DNA from 3 places in the Kitasatospora sp. NPDC088264 genome. Region 1 is predicted to be linked to each of the others. Evidence: riboswitches for the same ligand, from Rfam matches in the RefSeq annotation. Region 1 holds a riboswitch; each other region holds the start of a gene.
What was found. A riboswitch is a leader RNA that binds a small molecule or an ion and turns the genes downstream of it on or off. The one in region 1 is predicted to bind cobalamin.
Positions count from the first base shown of each region.

Region 1 (5,633 bases):
CGGCGTGCAGTCCGGCGACGACCACCACGGGCAGTTTGATCCCGTCCACGCCGCTCACCAGCTGGCCTTGCGGACGCCGGGCAGGTGGCCGGCGTGGGCGTGAACGCGGAGGTTGACCCGGGAGAGGCCGAAGGCGCGCAGGTAGCCACGGGGGCGGCCGTCGACGGCGTCGCGGTTGCGGATCCGGGTGGCGCTGGCGTCGCGAGGCTGGCGGGCGAGTTCGGCCTGGGCGTCCGCGCGTTCGGCGGGGGCGGTGCCGGGGTGGGCGATGATCCGCTTGAGCTCGGCGCGGCGCTCGGCGTACCGGGCCACGACGGCGCGGCGCTGCTCGTTCTTGGCGATCTTGCTCTGCTTGGCCATCAGACCTTCCCCCCTCGGGCGCGGATGCGGGCGACGGCGGCCTCGATGCCGATCGTGTCGATGGTGCGGATGCCCTTGGCGCTGAGGGTGAGCCGGACGTACCGGCCCTCACCGGGCAGCCAGTAGCGCTTGTGCTGGATGTTGGGGTCGAAGCGACGGCGGGTGCGGCGGTGCGAGTGCGAGATCGCGTTGCCGAATCCGGGTTGGCGGCCGGTGAGTTGGCAGTGGGCGGACATGGGTGCTCCCTGGCGTCCGGGAATGGGCGGGACGGAGCTCACGTTACACCAGATGAAAATGACTTCCATTTCGGTGTACGGTTTCGCCTCAGCCCCGAACACCCCGCCAACCCGGGAGGACACCCATGGCCCGCAGCGAACTGCGCCCCGTCATCAAGCTCCGCTCCACCGCCGACACCGGCTACACGTACGTGACCCGCAAGAACCGCCGCAACGACCCGGACCGGATGGTCCTGCGCAAGTACGACCCGGTCGCGCGCCGGCACGTCGACTTCCGCGAAGAGCGCTGAACCCCGCCCGCCCGACGACCGGCACCGGCCCGCAGCGACGAAACGGCGCCTCCCCCCGGGATCCCGGGGGAGGCGCCGTCGCTGATCGCTGCCGTCGCTGATCGCAGCCGTCGCTACTCGGCGGCCACCCAGCGCTTCTCCACCCGGGCCAGCTTCCAGTAGGCGATCGCCGCGGCCCAGACCACCACGAACAGCCCGGCGATCGCGTAGCCGACGTTGTCCAGCGAGATGCCCGCGATCCAGCCGGTGACCGGGTCGGTCAGATCGAGCTTCTCGTGCAGCACGCCGACCAGTTCGATGGTGCCGATGACGAAGGCCACCGCGATCGACAGCCCAGTGATCGTCAGGTTGTAGTACACCTTCCGGACCGGGTTCGCGAAGGCCCACTGGTACGCGAAGTTCATGAACGTCCCGTCCAGGGTGTCGAACAGGCTCATCCCGGCCGCGAACAGCAGCGGCAGGCAGACGATCGCGTACCAGGGCAGCCCGGCCGCCGCGCCCGACCCGGCCATCACCATCAGGGTGACCTCGGTCGCGGTGTCGAAGCCCAGCCCCAGCACCATGCCCACCGGGAACATCTGCCCGGGCCGGGTGATCGACCGGGTCGCCCGGTTCAGCACCCGGGCCATGAAGCCGCGCGAGTTGAGGTGCTCCTCCAGCTGCGCCTCGTCGTACGACCCGGCCCGCATCGCCCGGAACACCTTGAGTATGCCGAGCAGCGCGGCCAGGTTGAGCGCGCCGATCAGGTAGAGGAACGCGCCGGAGGCCGTCGTGCCGACCATCCCGAGCCACTTGTGGGTGGCCGAGTCGTCGTCCATCAGCGTGCTGGCCAGCTGCGCGCCGCCCGCCACCAGGGCGGCCATCAGCACCACCATCGAGGAGTGCCCGAGGGCGAACCAGAAGCCGACCGAGACCGGCCGCTTGCCGTCCGCCATCAGCTTGCGGGTGGTGTTGTCGATCACCGCGATGTGGTCGGCGTCGAAGGCGTGCCGCATGCCGAGGGTGTACGCGGTGATCCCGAGGCCCACCCCGAAGACCTGGGTGCCGACCGCGTAGTTGTGGGGCGCGACCAGGAAGACGAGCGTCCCGAAGGCCACCACGTGCATGGCCAGGATCACCCCCATCAACCCGGCCGTGCGGACGGTGTCCTCGCGCTTCCAGCGGAACGTGGGCAGCACGGACGGTGTCGCCGGCGCCTCGGCGGCGGCGGTTTCGGGCAGGGTCATTCGGGTCACGCTCCAGCACCTCGTGGAAACACTTCGTGAGATGCCGTGGCCGGTCTCCTGGCTTACGGGGGTCCCGTACCCGCCTTCCCAGGTGCGCGAGGCTCCCAGTGGCGTCGTGGGTACGGACGTCTCTCCATCGTCGACGATCACGATGGCCCGATCACAGTGGCGAGGGCCGCTCCGGACTGGGACCCCTGAGGATCCGTCACCGGTCTTCCCGAGCACCACGGCGGGGAACACCGTAGGGGCCAGGACCCACCCTTGCAAGGCTGCGCACCTGCGCAGGTGTCCAGGATCACAGGCCCCCTCCTGCAACAATGTGCGCATGCATCTCGTACCGGCCGACCGCGCGGGCCACCGCACCATCGACGGACACCGGGTCTGCGAGGCCATCGCCGCGATCGGCGACCCCGCGCACGTCCGCACCTGGGCCGAGCGGTTCTCCCTGCTCGCCGACCCCGGGCGGCTCGCCCTCCTGCTCGCCCTCCACCGGGCCGGCCCGCTCGCCGTCTCCGACCTCGCCGTCGCCACCGGCATGCGCGACCCCGCCGTGTCCCAGGCCCTGCGGCTGCTCCGCACCGCGGGCGTGGTCACCGGGGACAAGGACGGGCGGATCGTGCGCTACCGGCTCGTGGACGAGGCCCTGCGCCCCCTCCTCGACGCGTGCGCCGCCGCCGAACACCACGAGCCCAGCGCGGCCGTCGTCTGACCGGCTCCTCCGGAGGACGCGCCGGGGCCCGGCCGGAGCAACCCTCGAACGCGGTCAGGCCGCCTGGCAGGCGGGGCACCAGAAGAGGTTGCGCGCGGCGTGCTGCTCCGTCCGGACCTCGGTGCCACAGACCAGGCAGGGCATCGCGGCCCGCCGGTAGACGTACACCTCGCCGCCGTGGTCGTCGACGCGCGGCGGGCGGCCCATCGCCTCGGGGGTGTGCTCGGGGCGGACGGTGTCGATCCGGCCCGCGCCGACGCCCTCGTGCATCAGGGCGACCAGGTCGGCCCAGATCGCGTCCCACTCGCCCCGGGTGAGGTCGCGGCCGGCGCGGTGCGGGTTGATCCCGTGGCGGAACAGCACCTCGGCCCGGTAGACGTTGCCCACCCCGGCCAGCACCTTCTGGTCCATCAGCAGCGCGGCGACGGTCGTCCGGCTGGCCGATATCCGGCGCCAGGCGGCCTGCGGGTCGGCGTCGGCGCGCAGCGGGTCGGGGCCCAGCCGGGCGGCGACGGCGTCCTTCTCCGCGCCGGTGACCAGCGCGCAGGTGTTGGGGCCGCGCAGGTCCGCGTAGCCGTCGTCGTTGGCCAGCCGCAGCCGGACCAGGCCGACCGGCTCGGGCGCGGGCCCGGTACCGAAGGCGAAGCCGCCGTAGAGGCCGAGGTGGACGTGCACCCAGGCGCCCTCCTCGAAGCCGAGGAACAGGTGCTTGCCGACGGCTTCGGCCGCGGTGAGCAGCTGCCCGTCGATGGCCTTGGCCTCGTCGGCGAACCGGCCCTGCGGGCTGGACACCTCGACCGGACGGCCGCCGAAGGCCTTCCGGTTCTCGGCGGCGAGGCGGTGGATGATGTGGCCTTCCGGCACGGGCGTCAGCTCCCCCGGGGTGGTTCGACAGGACCCGCACATCATCGCAGCCGGCACCGACACCGCCGGATCGTCGCAGGTCAGCGCACCGGCATGCCCATCAGCCGGGCCAGGATGACGCGGTCCAGCTCGGCGGCGGTGCCAGCCACGTCCAGGTACGAGTTGTCGATGATCGGCAGCCCGGAGTTGTACCAGCCGGCCATCCGGCCGTGGATCCGCGCCACCTCCTCGTCACCGAGCCGCCGGGTGCCGCCGCGCCGGGCGTTGCGGTGCAGCACGGAGTCCAGGCTGGGCAGCAGCACGACCGGGATCATGCCGGGGCCGATGTGCCGCTTCCAGCCGCCGAGGCCGATGGCCGGGCGGTCCGGGAAGACGGCGTCGTCGATGATGCAGGAGATGCCGTTGGCGAGGTAGTTGCGGCAGGCGAAGCCGCAGGTGCGGCGGGCCAGCCGGTACTGCGCCTCGGAGGCGTTGTTCCAGCCGGACTGCGGGTTGGCGAAGCCGGACTGCACCCACTCGCGGACGTCGTCCAGGCTGATGTGCGCGGTCGGGCTGGGCCGGCGCTCGGCCCAGTACCGGGCGACGGTGGTCTTGCCGGCCCCGGCCGGGCCGATCAGCAGGACGGCGATCGGACTGGTGGGCGCGTGCCGCTGCGGCGGGTGGGCGGGGAGTTGCACGGGCGTGCCGGAGGGCAGCACGAAGTGCCCGGTGGACCCGACGGGGACCGGCGCGCCGGGCGCGGGTGCGGCCGGGGCGGGCGCGGCAACAGGAGCGGGAGCGGGCGGCACCGGAGCGGCCGGAACCGGCGGCGCGGCGGCGGGAACAGGAGCCGGAGCGGGCGGCACCGGCGGCGGCACGGCGGCCCCCGACGGCTGCGGCCCCGGCGGAGCGACGGGACGCGGCGGGACCTGCCCACCCCCGGCGTACTGCGTCACGGTCACCTCCCGACACCTCTCAGCGGGGAGACTACACGGCGGCCCGGCGGCGGGCACAGTCCGCCGCCGGGCCGCTGACCAGGCGTCAGCGCGTGGTGAGTTGCTCGGCCAGGGCGCGCAGGGCCAGCTCGTACGAGCCGAGCCCGAACCCCGCGATGGTGCCGGAGGCCACCGCGGCGATCACCGAGGTGTGCCGGAAGGTCTCCCGGGCGTACGGGTTGGAGATGTGCACCTCGATCAGCGGCGCGGTGCGCTGCGAGGCGGCGTCCCGCATCGCGTACGAGTAGTGCGTGAACGCGCCCGGGTTGATCACCACGGGCACCTTGCCGTCGGCCGCCTCGTGCAGCCACTCCACCATCTGCTGCTCGGAGTTGGTCTCGTGCACCTCGACCTCGAAGCCGAACTCCTTGCCGAGCGCGGTGCAGCGCTCGACCAGCCCGGCGTAGGAGGTGGCGCCGTAGACGTCCGGCTCGCGGCTGCCGAGCCGCCCGAGGTTGGGGCCGTTGAGCACCATGACCCTGGTCACGCCGAGACCTCCGCGTAGGCGGCGACCAGCAGGGACGGGTCGGGGCCCTCCAGGACGGAGGTCTTGCCGAGGCCGTCCAGGACGATGAAGCGGATCAGGTCGCCGCGCGACTTCTTGTCGATCTTCATGGCGTCCAGCAGCTTCGGCCAGGCGTCCGCCTGGTAGCGCAGCGGCAGGCCGACGGAGGCCAGCACGGTGCGGTGCCGGTCCGCCGTCTCGTCGTCCAACCGGCCCGCCAGGCGGCCGAGTTCGGCGGCGAAGACCATGCCGATGGAGATCGCGGCGCCGTGCCGCCACTTGTAGCGCTCGTTGCGCTCGATGGCGTGGCCGAGGGTGTGGCCGTAGTTGAGGATCTCGCGCCGGCCGGACTCCTTGAGGTCCCCGGAGACCACGTCGGCCTTGACCTGGATGGCGCGGCGGATCAGCTCGACGGTGTGCGTGCCGTCCGGGGTCTTGGCGCCCTCCGGGTCGGCCTCGATCAGGTCGA
Region 1 covers NZ_JBFBIR010000013.1:58,561-64,193, reverse strand. Annotated here, with positions in the region: gene AB0O82_RS13360 (GTP-binding protein) at 1-58, opposite strand, end outside; gene rpsN (30S ribosomal protein S14) at 55-360, opposite strand; gene rpmB (50S ribosomal protein L28) at 360-596, opposite strand; gene rpmG (50S ribosomal protein L33) at 722-886, shown strand; gene AB0O82_RS13340 (HoxN/HupN/NixA family nickel/cobalt transporter) at 1,000-2,112, opposite strand; cobalamin riboswitch at 2,142-2,356, opposite strand; gene AB0O82_RS13335 (metalloregulator ArsR/SmtB family transcription factor) at 2,438-2,821, shown strand; gene AB0O82_RS13330 (DNA-formamidopyrimidine glycosylase family protein) at 2,876-3,685, opposite strand; gene AB0O82_RS13325 (AAA family ATPase) at 3,766-4,626, opposite strand; gene aroQ (type II 3-dehydroquinate dehydratase) at 4,706-5,134, opposite strand; gene aroB (3-dehydroquinate synthase) at 5,143-5,633, opposite strand, start outside.

Region 2 (5,633 bases), on a different contig from region 1:
CTCGACGGTCAGGCCGAACCGGTCGAGCAGCTGCGGCCGGAGCTCGCCCTCCTCCGGGTTCATCGTGCCGACCAGCAGGAAGCGGGCGGCGTGCCGCACCGACACGCCCTCGCGCTCGACGTACGAGCGGCCCATCGCGGCGGCGTCCAGCAGCAGGTCCACGACGTGGTCCTGGAGCAGGTTCACCTCGTCGATGTAGAGCACGCCGCGGTGCGCCTTGGCGAGCAGCCCCGGCTCGTACGCCTTGACGCCCTCGGCGAGCGCCCGTTCCAGGTCGAGCGAGCCGACGATCCGGTCCTCGGCCACGCCGACCGGCAACTCGACCAGCTGGGCGGGGCGTTCGGACGCCGAAGGGCGGTCGTGCGGCCCGTCCGGGCACTGCGGGTCCGGAGCGGCCGGGTCGCAGGCGAACCGGCAGCCGTCGACGGCCGCGAGGGTCGGCAACAGGCCGGCCAGCGCGCGCACCATGGTCGACTTCGCGGTGCCCTTCTCGCCGCGCACCAGCACGCCGCCCACGGCCGGCGAGACCGCGTTGAGCAGCAGTCCGAGCCGCAGGTCGGGCATGCCGACGATCGCGGTGAACGGATAGCGGACGTCACTCATGCATACTCCCCAGGTGCCCCGGGCGCCAGGAACGGCAGCGATCCGGCCGCCGGCACCCCGCCCTCGATCAGCTTCCACAGCGCGTCGGTGTCCGCGTGTTCCTCGATCAGGTCGCCCAGCCGGTCCAGCCGGGCCTCGCGCGCCTCGGCGAACGAGGTGTCCGGCGCCGGCACGAACGCCCGGCCCGCCAACGCGGCGACCTCGCGCAGGAGTTCACGGCGGAAGCCGTCGTTCTCCAGCGCGCCGTGCCAGGTGGTGCCCCACACCGGGCCGACCCGGCAGCCGTCCAGGCCGTGCCCGTCGTCATCGGAGAAGAACGGCTCGCCCCCCTCCACGGCCACCACTCCGTGGTGGATCTCGTACCCCTCGACCCGCTGCCCGTACGCCGTGCCGGCCGGCCGCGCCAGCACCTTCTCGGCGCCGAACCGCACGTGCGTCGGCAGCAGGCCCAGGCCCTCGACCGAGCCGGCCCCGGACTCCACCTCGTCCTCGATCCCGCGCGCCAGCATCTGGTAGCCGCCGCACACCCCGAGGACCGGCAGCCCGGCCGCCGCCCGCGCCTTCAGCGCCGGCTCCAGGCCGCGTTCGCGCAGCCAGGCCAGGTCGGCCACGGTGGCCCGGGTGCCGGGTAGCACCACCAGGTCGGCGTCGGCCAGTTCCTCCGGCCGGGTCACCCAGCGCACCAGCACTCCGGGCTCCTGCGCCAGCGCGTCCAGGTCGGTGAAGTTCGACAGCCGGGGGAAGCGCACCACGGCCACCCGCAGCACGTCCGCCCCGAGCGGGCCGCGGCCGTCCACCCGGTCCACCACCGTGGACAGGTCCAGCGAGTCCTCGGCGTCCAGCCACAGGCCCGGCAGCATCGGCAGGGTGCCCAGCACCGGACGGCCGGTCAGCCCGTGCAGCATCTCCAGGCCGGGCGCCAGCAGTCGCGCGTCGCCGCGGAACTTGTTGACGAACCAGCCCGCCACGTGCCGCTGGTCCTCCGCCGACAGCAGTGCCAGCGTCCCGTACATCGCCGCGAAGACGCCGCCGCGGTCGATGTCCCCGACCACCACCACCGGCAGCCCGGCGGCCGTCGCCAGGCCCATGTTGGCGATGTCCCGGTCCCGCAGGTTGATCTCGGCGGGCGAACCGGCGCCCTCGCAGACCACCACCTCGTAGCGGCGGCGCAGATCCGCCAGGCACTCCAGCGACCGTTCCAGCAGGACGGGCTTGCGTTCGCGGTAGTCCAGCGCGCCCACCTCGGCGACCGGCCGGCCCAGCAGCACCACCTGGCTGCGGCCGTCCGCCCCCGGCTTCAGCAGCACCGGGTTCATCGCCGCCTCCGGCTCCACCCTGGCCGCCTGCGCCTGCATCGCCTGCGCCCGGCCGATCTCGGCGCCGTCGGCGGTGACGAAGGAGTTCAGCGACATGTTCTGCGCCTTGAACGGCGCGACCCGCACCCCCTGCCGGGCCAGCCAGCGGCAGATGCCCGCGGTCACCACGCTCTTGCCCGCGTCCGAGGTCGTCCCCGCGACCAGCAGTGCGTTGCTCATGCCCTTCCCCTCCACCGTGTCGTCAGCAAGCGCAGCGCGACGTGCCCCGCGACCGTCGTACCCAGGGCCAGCGCGCCCACCCGCCGGGAGAGCACGCAGGCCCGCTCGATGTCGTCCGCCGTCACCGGCCGCAACTCCGCGCCCAGCACCGGCCGGTGCTCCACCCGCTCCCCGTACTGGAGGGTCCCGCCCAGCCGGACGCCCACCGCGCCCGCGAAGGCCGCCTCCGCCTGGCCCGCGTTCGGGCTCGGGTGCGCCGAACCGTCCCGCCGCCAGACCCGCCAGGCCGTTTTCGGCTGCGGCGCGGCGGCCACCGTGAGCAGAGCCGTCAGCCGGGCGCCCGGCCAGCCCGCCACGTCGTCCAGCCGGGCCGAGGCCCAGCCGAACCGGGCGTACCGCGGCGAGCGGTGGCCGACCATCGCGTCCAGCGTGTTCACCGCGCGGAACGCCAGCAGCCCCGGGGTGCCCGCCAGCGTGCCCCAGACCAGCGCGTTCACCACGGCGTCCGCCGTGTTCTCGGCCACCGACTCGACCACCGCGCGGGCGATCTGAGGCCCGTCCAGCGCGCTCGGGTCCCGCCCGCACAGGTGCGGCAGCCGCTCCCGCGCGGCCGCCAGGTCGCCCGTGGCCAGCGACCGGCCGATGGTGCGCGCCTCCCGGGTCAGCGAGGTGCCGCCCAGCACCGTCCAGGTCGCGGCGGCCGCCAGCGCGGCCCGGCCCAGCGGACGCCGGCCCACCGTACGGTCCAGGGCCACCGCGCCGGCCGCGACCGCGCCGACGCACAGCGCCGTGTACCCGGCGCCGGCCACCCGGTCGTCCTGCCACACCCGCCGCTCCAGCCGGGTCGCCGCACCGCCGAAGACGGCCACCGGGTGGCCGCGCCGGGGGTCGGCGAAGCGGGCGTCCGCGGCGAAGCCCGCGGCGGCGCCGAGCGCGAACGCGGCGGCGCGGGTCAGCGGGCGCACGGCGGGTTCGGCGGAAGGCCGCGTGGGGTCCGGCGGGGCGGGGCAGCCTGCATCGCGTGCGTGTCCTCACTCAGGGTCCGCGCCCTGGATCGACGTACCGGGGGCGAGAGTCTCCTGGCTTCCGGGTCGGACACACCCCCGGGCCTTCCAGCGGCTTCTGACGGTCCGCCGTGGCAATGTTCCGAGCGTGCTCCCCGGTGACAGTGGCGGGACCGCGCCGGACTCGCACCGGCTTCCTCTGCATGCCTCCGTTTGGCCCCAGGATCCCATCACGCGGCCGAACCGGGAGTCAACCGAGGTCACGGAGGGGTTGGTCACACCTCGGAGCCCCGTCGCCACCTCCGATCCGCCCGCCCCGCCCTGCCTGACGCCCGCCCAGCCCGAGGCCCCGCCGTGCCCCGGACGGCCCAGCCCGGTGGCCGCCCGCGCGGCCCCCCGGTGAACTGGTGCCCGGACACCGCCCGGACACCGTCCGGTCCAAGACCAGCAGAGCGGGGAGCGATATGCGTTGGGGAACCGCGGCCGTCGTGGCGGCCGCCGTCGTCGGCGCCGGGGCCGCCGGGGCCGCCGTCCTGGTGATCGGCCGCCGGGCCTCCGAACGGCTGGTCCACCCGGCGAGCGCCGCCCGGGAGTCCGGCCCCGTCCTGGTGCGGAGCCTCGCCGCGGGCCGGATCACCTTCAACCGCCGCCCCGAGAGCCTGCGCCCCGGCCGCTGGGCCGTGGAATGGGACGACCACGGCCACGCCGTCGTCGAGGAGGTCCTGCACAGCGACGAGAACGGCGTCACCCGCCGCCTCGTCCGCGCGGACCGGGGCACCCTCACCCCCGGCACCGAGGTCCGCTTCACCCCCCGCGTCCACCTCGGCGACCCCACCGAGGCGCTCGGCCTCCCCTTCACCGACACCGCCGCCGACGGCGAACTCGGCGCCCTCCCCGCCTGGCGCCTCGACGGCAAACGCGGCACCTGGGTGATCCTCGTCCACGGCCCCGGCGCCGACCGGCAGCAGACCCTCCCGGTCCTCCCCGTCCTCGACCGCCTCGCCCTGCCCGCCCTCGCCGTCACCTACCGCGGCGACCAGGGCGCCCCGGCCTCGCCGGACGGGCTCGGCCACTTCGGCGAGACCGAGTGGCGCGACGTCGAGTCGGCGGTACGGCTCGCCCTCGACAGCGGCGCCGGCCGGGTCATCCTGTACGGCTGGTCCCTCGGCGCCACCATGGCCCTCCAGACGGCCTCCCGCTCCGCCTGGGCCCATGCCATCAGCGGCCTCGTCCTGGACTCGCCGGTCCTCGACCTGCCCGCCACCGCCCGCCGCGGCGCCGCCCGGGCCGGCTACACCGGCGCCGCCGCCGAGCTCGGCGCCCTCGCCGCCGAGGGCCGCACCGGCGTCGACCTCGCCGACTTCAGCCGCATCGCCGAGGGCGCCGACCTGCGCGTCCCCACCCTCCTCCTGCACAGCCCCGACGACCAGGTCGCCCCCTTCCGCGCCGCCGAGCGCCTCGCCGCCGCCCGCCCCGGCGTGGTCAGCCTCCGGCCTTTCCCGGGCGCCGACCACGCCACCCTCTGGAACTCCGCCCCCACCCACTACACCGAACTCCTCCGCCGCTGGCTCACCCCCCTTCTCTGAACCCAGCCCCCCCGCGTGAGAAGTCACACCCGCGGGGCCTCCGTACGGAACCCGGACCTCACCTGTCGGCCACGGAGTGTGACCGGTCGGGCGGGTAGCGCGACCGTCGCCGCAAGGGTTGAGCCGTGATGGCATGACCCCGCCACCTGTTTCCGGCCAGGCGGTTTGCCTCTGTTGCCCGATTGTTGCCCGATCTTGGGGAGGTGCCGTCGACGGCCGCCCGTCCGTACAGCCAACCGGATGTGACAGAAGGCCGGTACAAGGGGAAGACTGCTCGACGTGACGTCTCGGAATCCGCGCGACCGTGATGCCCCGCTCCCTCCGACGATCGGTACTGGTGCGACGGTGACCCGTCTCCCCGGTACGGCCCACCGGCCCGCCGCCGGCAAGCCGGGCGGGGCCGGGGTACCCCGCCGACGAGGGCCCGCTGCGGCGCCCGGTCGGGGGAGGGTTCCCGTACCGGAGGGCTTCCCCGCGCCGGCCGAGCTGGCGCCGCTGGCCCGCCGGATGCTGGTGGACGCCGTCCGGATCGCCCGCTGGGCGGGGGACCTGGAAGAGGTCGACAAGCGGGGCGAGCTGCTGCCCGATGACGCCCGTGCGGCGGGTCGGGCGCTGGCCATGACGGTCGGCGCCGCCGCCAAGGCGTGGGGGCAGGCGCTGCTGGTCGGCCTGGTGGAGGCCAGGGACGGCGGTGCGGTCCCGGGTTGGCGCCTGCACGCCTGGGAGCACGACGACGAGGCGGTCGTCCGCGGCTGGTCGGCGCTGTTCGACGCCTGGACGCTGCTCGCCCCGGTGCCGCCCGCCGCCCTGCGGGGCGTGTTCGCGGTGCTGGCCGGCCAGGCGGTGGACCAGGCGCCGCAACTGCTGTCGTTCCTGCACCTGGTGGCCGGTCCGGTGTCGGACGG
Region 2 covers NZ_JBFBIR010000004.1:197,396-203,028, forward strand. Annotated here, with positions in the region: gene AB0O82_RS05850 (putative cobaltochelatase) at 1-603, opposite strand, end outside; gene AB0O82_RS05855 (cobyric acid synthase) at 600-2,138, opposite strand; gene AB0O82_RS05860 (cobalamin biosynthesis protein) at 2,135-3,103, opposite strand; cobalamin riboswitch at 3,211-3,343, opposite strand; gene AB0O82_RS05865 (alpha/beta hydrolase) at 3,607-4,728, shown strand; gene AB0O82_RS05870 (hypothetical protein) at 5,074-5,633, shown strand, end outside.
Region 2: it holds a riboswitch for cobalamin, as region 1 does, so the genes downstream of both, AB0O82_RS05860 (cobalamin biosynthesis protein) here and AB0O82_RS13340 (HoxN/HupN/NixA family nickel/cobalt transporter) in region 1, are expected to answer to the same signal.

Region 3 (5,633 bases), on a different contig from region 1:
TGCACTGGTCGATCGGCAGCGGCGCCGCGGACGCCGGGGCGGTGCCCACGGCGACGCCACCGAACGCGAGGGCGAAGGTCAGGGCCGCCGCCCCGGACAGCCGGCCGAGCCGACCGCCGAGTCCCCGGCTCACCGGTGACGCCCCGGGGCGGCCGCGGTGCGGCGCCGGGCGACGAGGACGGCCGCCGCGCCGAGCGCGGTCAGCACGCCCGCACCCGCCGTCAGCGTCAGGGCCTGGGTTCCGGTCCCGGCCAGGCTGCCGGAGCCGGTCTGCGCCGCCACGCCACCGGCGGGCGCGCCCCTGCCATCGGCCGGGGCGTCGATGCCGCCGGCCGACCAGGTGGCCGAACCGTCGCCGGTCGAGGGAGCGGCGGTGTCCGAGGGCCCAGCCGTGGCGGGCAAGCCCATCGGGCCCGGCGTGTTCGTGGGAATGTTCGTAGGTGTGCCGGTCGGTGTGCCCGTGGGCGTGCCGGTCGGGGTGCTGGTCGGCGAACCCGTCGGGGTCGCCGTCGGGGTCGCCGTCCCGGTGGAAGTCGGAGTGGGCGTCGGCGTCGACGTTCCCCCGAGCTCCCGGAACAGCGTGCCGAACGAGATCCCGGTGGCACCGCCGAGCACCTGCGTGGACGCGCGGACGTCCGATCCCGGCTGCCCGGCGGAGGCCACGTTGAACCCGCCGTCGCCGTTCTGCTGGCCCGACAGGAAGTCGCGCGCCTTGGCGATCTGGGCGCCGTACGTGGACTGGCGCAGTGTCATGCCCTGGATGGCGAGCGCGGCCGAGTTGGTCGAGTCGCCGGCCGCTCCCGGGAAGCCGCCGTCGGGCAGCTGCCGCGCGGCGAGCCAGCCGAGGCCCTGGTCGACGGCCCGCGCGGCTTCGTCGCCCGGCACGAGGGCGAGGGCCATGACGGCCATCGCCGTGCTGTCCACGTCGGAGTCACCGGTGGCGGGGATCAGGCTCGGCCACGAGCCGTCCTGGTGCTGGAGGCCCTTCAGGTAGGCGATCGCGGGAGCCGCGTTCGTCGAGTCCCCGGCCCGGAGCTGGGCCATGATGCCGAGCGCCTGGGAGAACACCGAGGTCGCGTAGGTGTAGTTGCCGGGCGCCGCGCAGCCGGTGTTCTGGTCGGCCTTGATACACACGAGGGCGGCCAGGGCGGCGATCAGGTCGTGGCCGCCGAAGGCGCGCGGGTTGCGGCCGACCACCTCGGCGAGCAGCGCCTCCTTTCCGATCGAGCCGCCGCCTGCGTACTCGGTGCCGATGCCGGTCCAGTCGTTGACGGTGCGCTCGCCGGCGTCCTTGCCCGGCTGGTCCAGGAAGTCGACGATCCTGCGCAGCGCGGCGTCGTCGGTGCCGGTGGCCGCGAGGGCGTAGGCGCCGTCGATGGTGAGGCCGAAGTCGGCGAAGGCCGGGAAGCCCTCGTAGTAGCGGCCGTTGATCAGGCGGGACGGGTCGGTGAGGTAGGCGCTGCCCTTGGCGGCGTCGGGGGCTCTCCCGGCAGGCGGCGTGGTCGCGGGCGAGGTCGGCGGCGTGCTGGCGGGTGTCGTCGGCGGGGTGGTGGCGTCCGGGTTGTGTCGGACGCTGGTGAGGTCGGTGCCGGTCAGGGCCAGGATCGCCTGCTCGGTGGCCGCCGGGTCCGGGTCGGTGGTCGACGCGTCGGGGCCGAAGCCGCCGTCCGTGCCCTGCCGGGCGGCGAGCCAGGCCGTGGCGGCGGCCCGGCGGGTGTCCTGTCCGGTGGCCTTGAACGCCTGGGCCGCGCTCGCGGTGCTGATGGTGTCGCCGGGGGCGCCGAGGTACGGGAGGAGGGATCCGTCGGCCTGCTGTCCGGCCGCGAGCTGGTCCGAAGCCTTCCTCGCGGCCGTCTCGTACCCGGGCGCCGTACGCAGGGCGAGGACCGCGAGGCCGGTGGTGAGCGGGTCGGACTCGCAGTGGTCGCCAGCGACGATCATCGATCCGGCCACCCCGCCGTCGGCGCACTGGAGCGCCGTGAAGCGGGCGAGCGCCGGGGCGGGTGGCGTGACGCCGGCGCGCTGGAGGGCGATGACGCCGAGGGACTGAACCCAGGGCGAGGCCGCGCCGAGGAAGTCCCCGGCGGCGGTGCACTTGCCGTTCTCCCCCGCCGCCGTGCAGACATGGCCGGTGAGCGCGGCGATCAGGTCCCGGCCGCCGAAGGCCCGGGGATCGCCACCGGTGCTCTCGGCGACGAGGGCCAGCAGTGCGGCGGCCCTCGCATCGGGCCGGCCGGCCGGTCCGTCGGGGTGGAGGAAGGCGTCGGTGTGAGCGGAGAGGAAGGCGACCGTCCTGCGCAGCGCCGGGTCCTGCGTGCCGGCGGCGGCGAGGGCGATGGCGGTGAGGGCGGTCCGGGGGTAGTCCGGCCCCTCGACGGCCCAGTTCTCCATGTGGTCGCCGCCGACGAGTTGGCGGGCCAGCCAGGCCGCGGCGGCCGCCGGGTCACCGGCGGCGGACGGCCCGGTCGGAGTCGGGGTCGAGGTCGGAGTCGGGGTCAGGGTCGCCGAGGGCGACGGCGAGGCGGACGGCGAAGCCGGCGAACCACCGCTCTTCGCCCGGACGGAGTCCGGCGTGAAGCCCGGTGCCCCGCTGGTGCCGCCGATGTCGGTGCCGCCGTACACCCAGGCCTCGACCTCGCCGGGCTTGGGCTTCTGCGTCCCGGCGCCGAACCGGCTGTAGGACCAGGCCTGTTGGCCGGGTTCGGCGATCCAGTACGACCAGTACGCGGTGGCCTGCGGGGTGTTGACGCAGGGTTCCTCGGCCGGCGTCGGGTACTGGGTGCCGCTGTTGAAGGTCCCGGTTCCGAGTCGGCAGATGAAGGCGGGTCCGTCGTGCTCGGTTCCGGCGGTGGTGAAGCCGGCGGCGTGCAGCAGGTTCATCCCGGTCGTGGGGTGGGCGTCGCAGCCCCGGACGACACCGCCGCCCCAGTGCGTGAAGTCGACGGCGACGATCGCGCCCGTCGTCGCCGTGCACCGCTCGATCGGGTCGGCGGCCGCGGTGCCGGGGCGCCCGAACAGGACGCTTCCGCAGGCGGCGACCGCGACAGCACCGGCGACCACCAAGGAGGCGAGGTCCCGGTTCCTGTGACGTGTGCGACTGCTGCTGACCCTCACGACGACTCCCTGGTCGGTCGACGTGGGACGCAACGGCGCAGCCGACGGTCCCCTGGGCAGGGACCGTCCGGACCGCGTCGTAGTCCGCGACGACGCAAGTGCTCTGTGAACAGGGCCCCCGGTCCAGGCATTCCGGCTCACCCACCACAGGTGGGTCCACGGTTGCGGGTCAGCGCCGGAGTTGGACCGGCTTCCCCTGAATGCCGAGGGCAAAAAATCGGTTCATCAGACCACGACGGCCGAACGGGAGTCAACGGTCCGTCACGTCGATCACATCACCTCGTCGGCCGGTGCGCCGTGCGGTAGCGTCCGCGGTGGCCGAGCGGGGGAACCCGGTGCGAATCCGGGGCTGACGCGCAGCGGTGTGGGGTGGCGATCGTGCTGCCCCGAGCCCGGATGCCCGCCCGGCCACGCACCATGGCGAAAGCCGGCCCACGCGATCCGGGCGGCGACCGCTCCGGCCGTCGCGCGCCCTCGAACGGACGCCGGAACTCCGGGGCAGGGTCGGCGCCCGCCACCCCAAGGAGCCTGTCCCGTGTCCCTCCTCGCCCCCTCGCGGACCACCCCTGCCCGCGCCGCCTCCGCCGTCACCGTCGCCCTGACGGCCGGCGCGCTCCTGCTCTCCGCCGTCCCCGCCCACGCGACGGCCAGCCCGACCCAGATAGCCACCTCGAAGAGCACCGGCGTCACCTACCTGAAGTCGCTCCAGGCCGCCGACGGCAGCTACGTCACCGGCGGCGGGCTCTCCAACGAGTGGGCGTTCAGCGCACTCGCGGCCGCCGGCACGGCCGCCGCGGACGTCACCCCCGGCGGCGACCCCACCAAGAACGCCCGCCTGGTCTACCGCGGCCAGCTCGCCGCCCCCGGCTGGCCGAGCGCCTCGCCGGTCGTCACGGACTACGAGCGCGGCATCCTCAACGCCTACGCCGCCGGCATCGACCCCGCCCGGGTCGGCCCGGGCCGCAACCTCGTCGCCGACCTCGCCGCCTACTGGCAGACCGCCGAACCCGGCTACTACGGCCCGTCCGCCAACTTCAACGGCACCGTCTTCGGCCTCCTCGCCCTCGCGGGCGCCAAAACCCAGGCCGGCAGCCCTCGCGTCCCGCAGCCGCTGCTCGACACCTCCGTCACCGCGGTGCGCGCCAACCAGCACAACGATGGCGGCTGGAACTTCAGCAAGGCCGCGGGCGACCCGAACGCCCTCGCCCAGGGCAGCGACATCGACATGACCGGCGCCGCCATGGCCTCGCTCTGCACCGGGGGCGTCGCCGCCACCGACCCGGCGATCGTCGCCGCCAAGAACTTCCTCAAGGGCAAGCTCACCGCCTCCGGCGCCTTCAACGCCATGTTCGGCGTCAACACCGACTCCAACGGCTGGGCCGTCTCCGGCCTCAACGCCTGCGGCATCAACCCCCAGGGCACCGACTTCACCAGCGGCACCGGCAAGAGCCCCGTCGACTTCCTGATCGCCCAGCAGTTCAAGCCCGGCGGCGGCTTCAAGTACCTGCCCACCGACACCACCCCCTCCCCCTACGCCTCCGTCGACGGCCTGCGCGCCGTCGCCGGCGCCGGCTTCACCGCCACCCCGCCGACCCCGACCACCACCGGCGAGCCCGCCTGGGCCGCCGCCACCGCCTTCGTCCCCGGCACCGCCGCCAAGCTCGCGCTGGTCATCGACGACGGCACCGGCGCGCTCAAGGTCTGCGCCGCCACCCTCACCCCGACCGGCACCACCGCGACCCTCGGCGACGTCCTCGACGCGGCCGCCGGCGCCGCCCCGAGCGGCTGCGTCACCTCGGTCGCCCCGTCCACCGGCGGCGACACCGTCACCGCGATCAACGGCACGGCCAACAGCGGCTCCTCCACCTGGCAGGTCAGCCTGGACGGCACCACCGCCACCGGCGCCACCCGGGCCACCACGGTCCACCTCGGCGACACCGTCTCGCTGCGCTACGGCAGCTGACCGCACTGCGCCGGAGGGGAGCCGACCACGGATCGCCTCCCCTCCGGTGGGACAGAACCACGATGGCCCGACGGATCCGCCGCCGGACCGACAGGACGGGGGGAACGGATGCCGACGGGTGTTTCCAGATGGGTGGCGGGCGGCCATGTGGCCTTGGTCGGCGGGCTGGCCGTCCTGGGCGGGCTGACGGAGAACGGGCGTTACTACCTCGCGTCGATCGTCCTCACCCTTCCCGTCGGCCTTGCTGCGCTGGCCGCCGTCTACCTCGCACGAGGGGTGCTGACCGGCATCGGCGGGCTGTTCACCGACACCACGCTGCCTAACGGCGAGGAACCCGGTTGGCTGGCCACGGGCGGCATCGTGGCCAACACGCTGCTGTTCACCGTGGCAGCCGTCGCCACCGTACTGCTGGTCGAGCGCTTCGTCCGCCACCGGAGGGCATCTCACGGCAGCTGAGCCACGGGTACGCGGTGCCCCGGCCCCCCTTCCGGAGGGGCCGGGGCACCGGGGTGTCTCCGGAGGTCAGGGCGCGGTGACGCCCGGCTGGGCGCCGGCG
Region 3 covers NZ_JBFBIR010000014.1:135,641-141,273, reverse strand. Annotated here, with positions in the region: gene AB0O82_RS14415 (hypothetical protein) at 1-133, opposite strand, end outside; gene AB0O82_RS14410 (prenyltransferase/squalene oxidase repeat-containing protein) at 130-3,114, opposite strand; cobalamin riboswitch at 3,219-3,362, opposite strand; cobalamin riboswitch at 3,440-3,516, shown strand; gene AB0O82_RS14405 (hypothetical protein) at 3,650-5,077, shown strand; gene AB0O82_RS14400 (hypothetical protein) at 5,210-5,533, shown strand; gene AB0O82_RS14395 (flagellar hook-length control protein FliK) at 5,600-5,633, opposite strand, start outside.
Region 3: it holds a riboswitch for cobalamin, as region 1 does, so the genes downstream of both, AB0O82_RS14410 (prenyltransferase/squalene oxidase repeat-containing protein) here and AB0O82_RS13340 (HoxN/HupN/NixA family nickel/cobalt transporter) in region 1, are expected to answer to the same signal.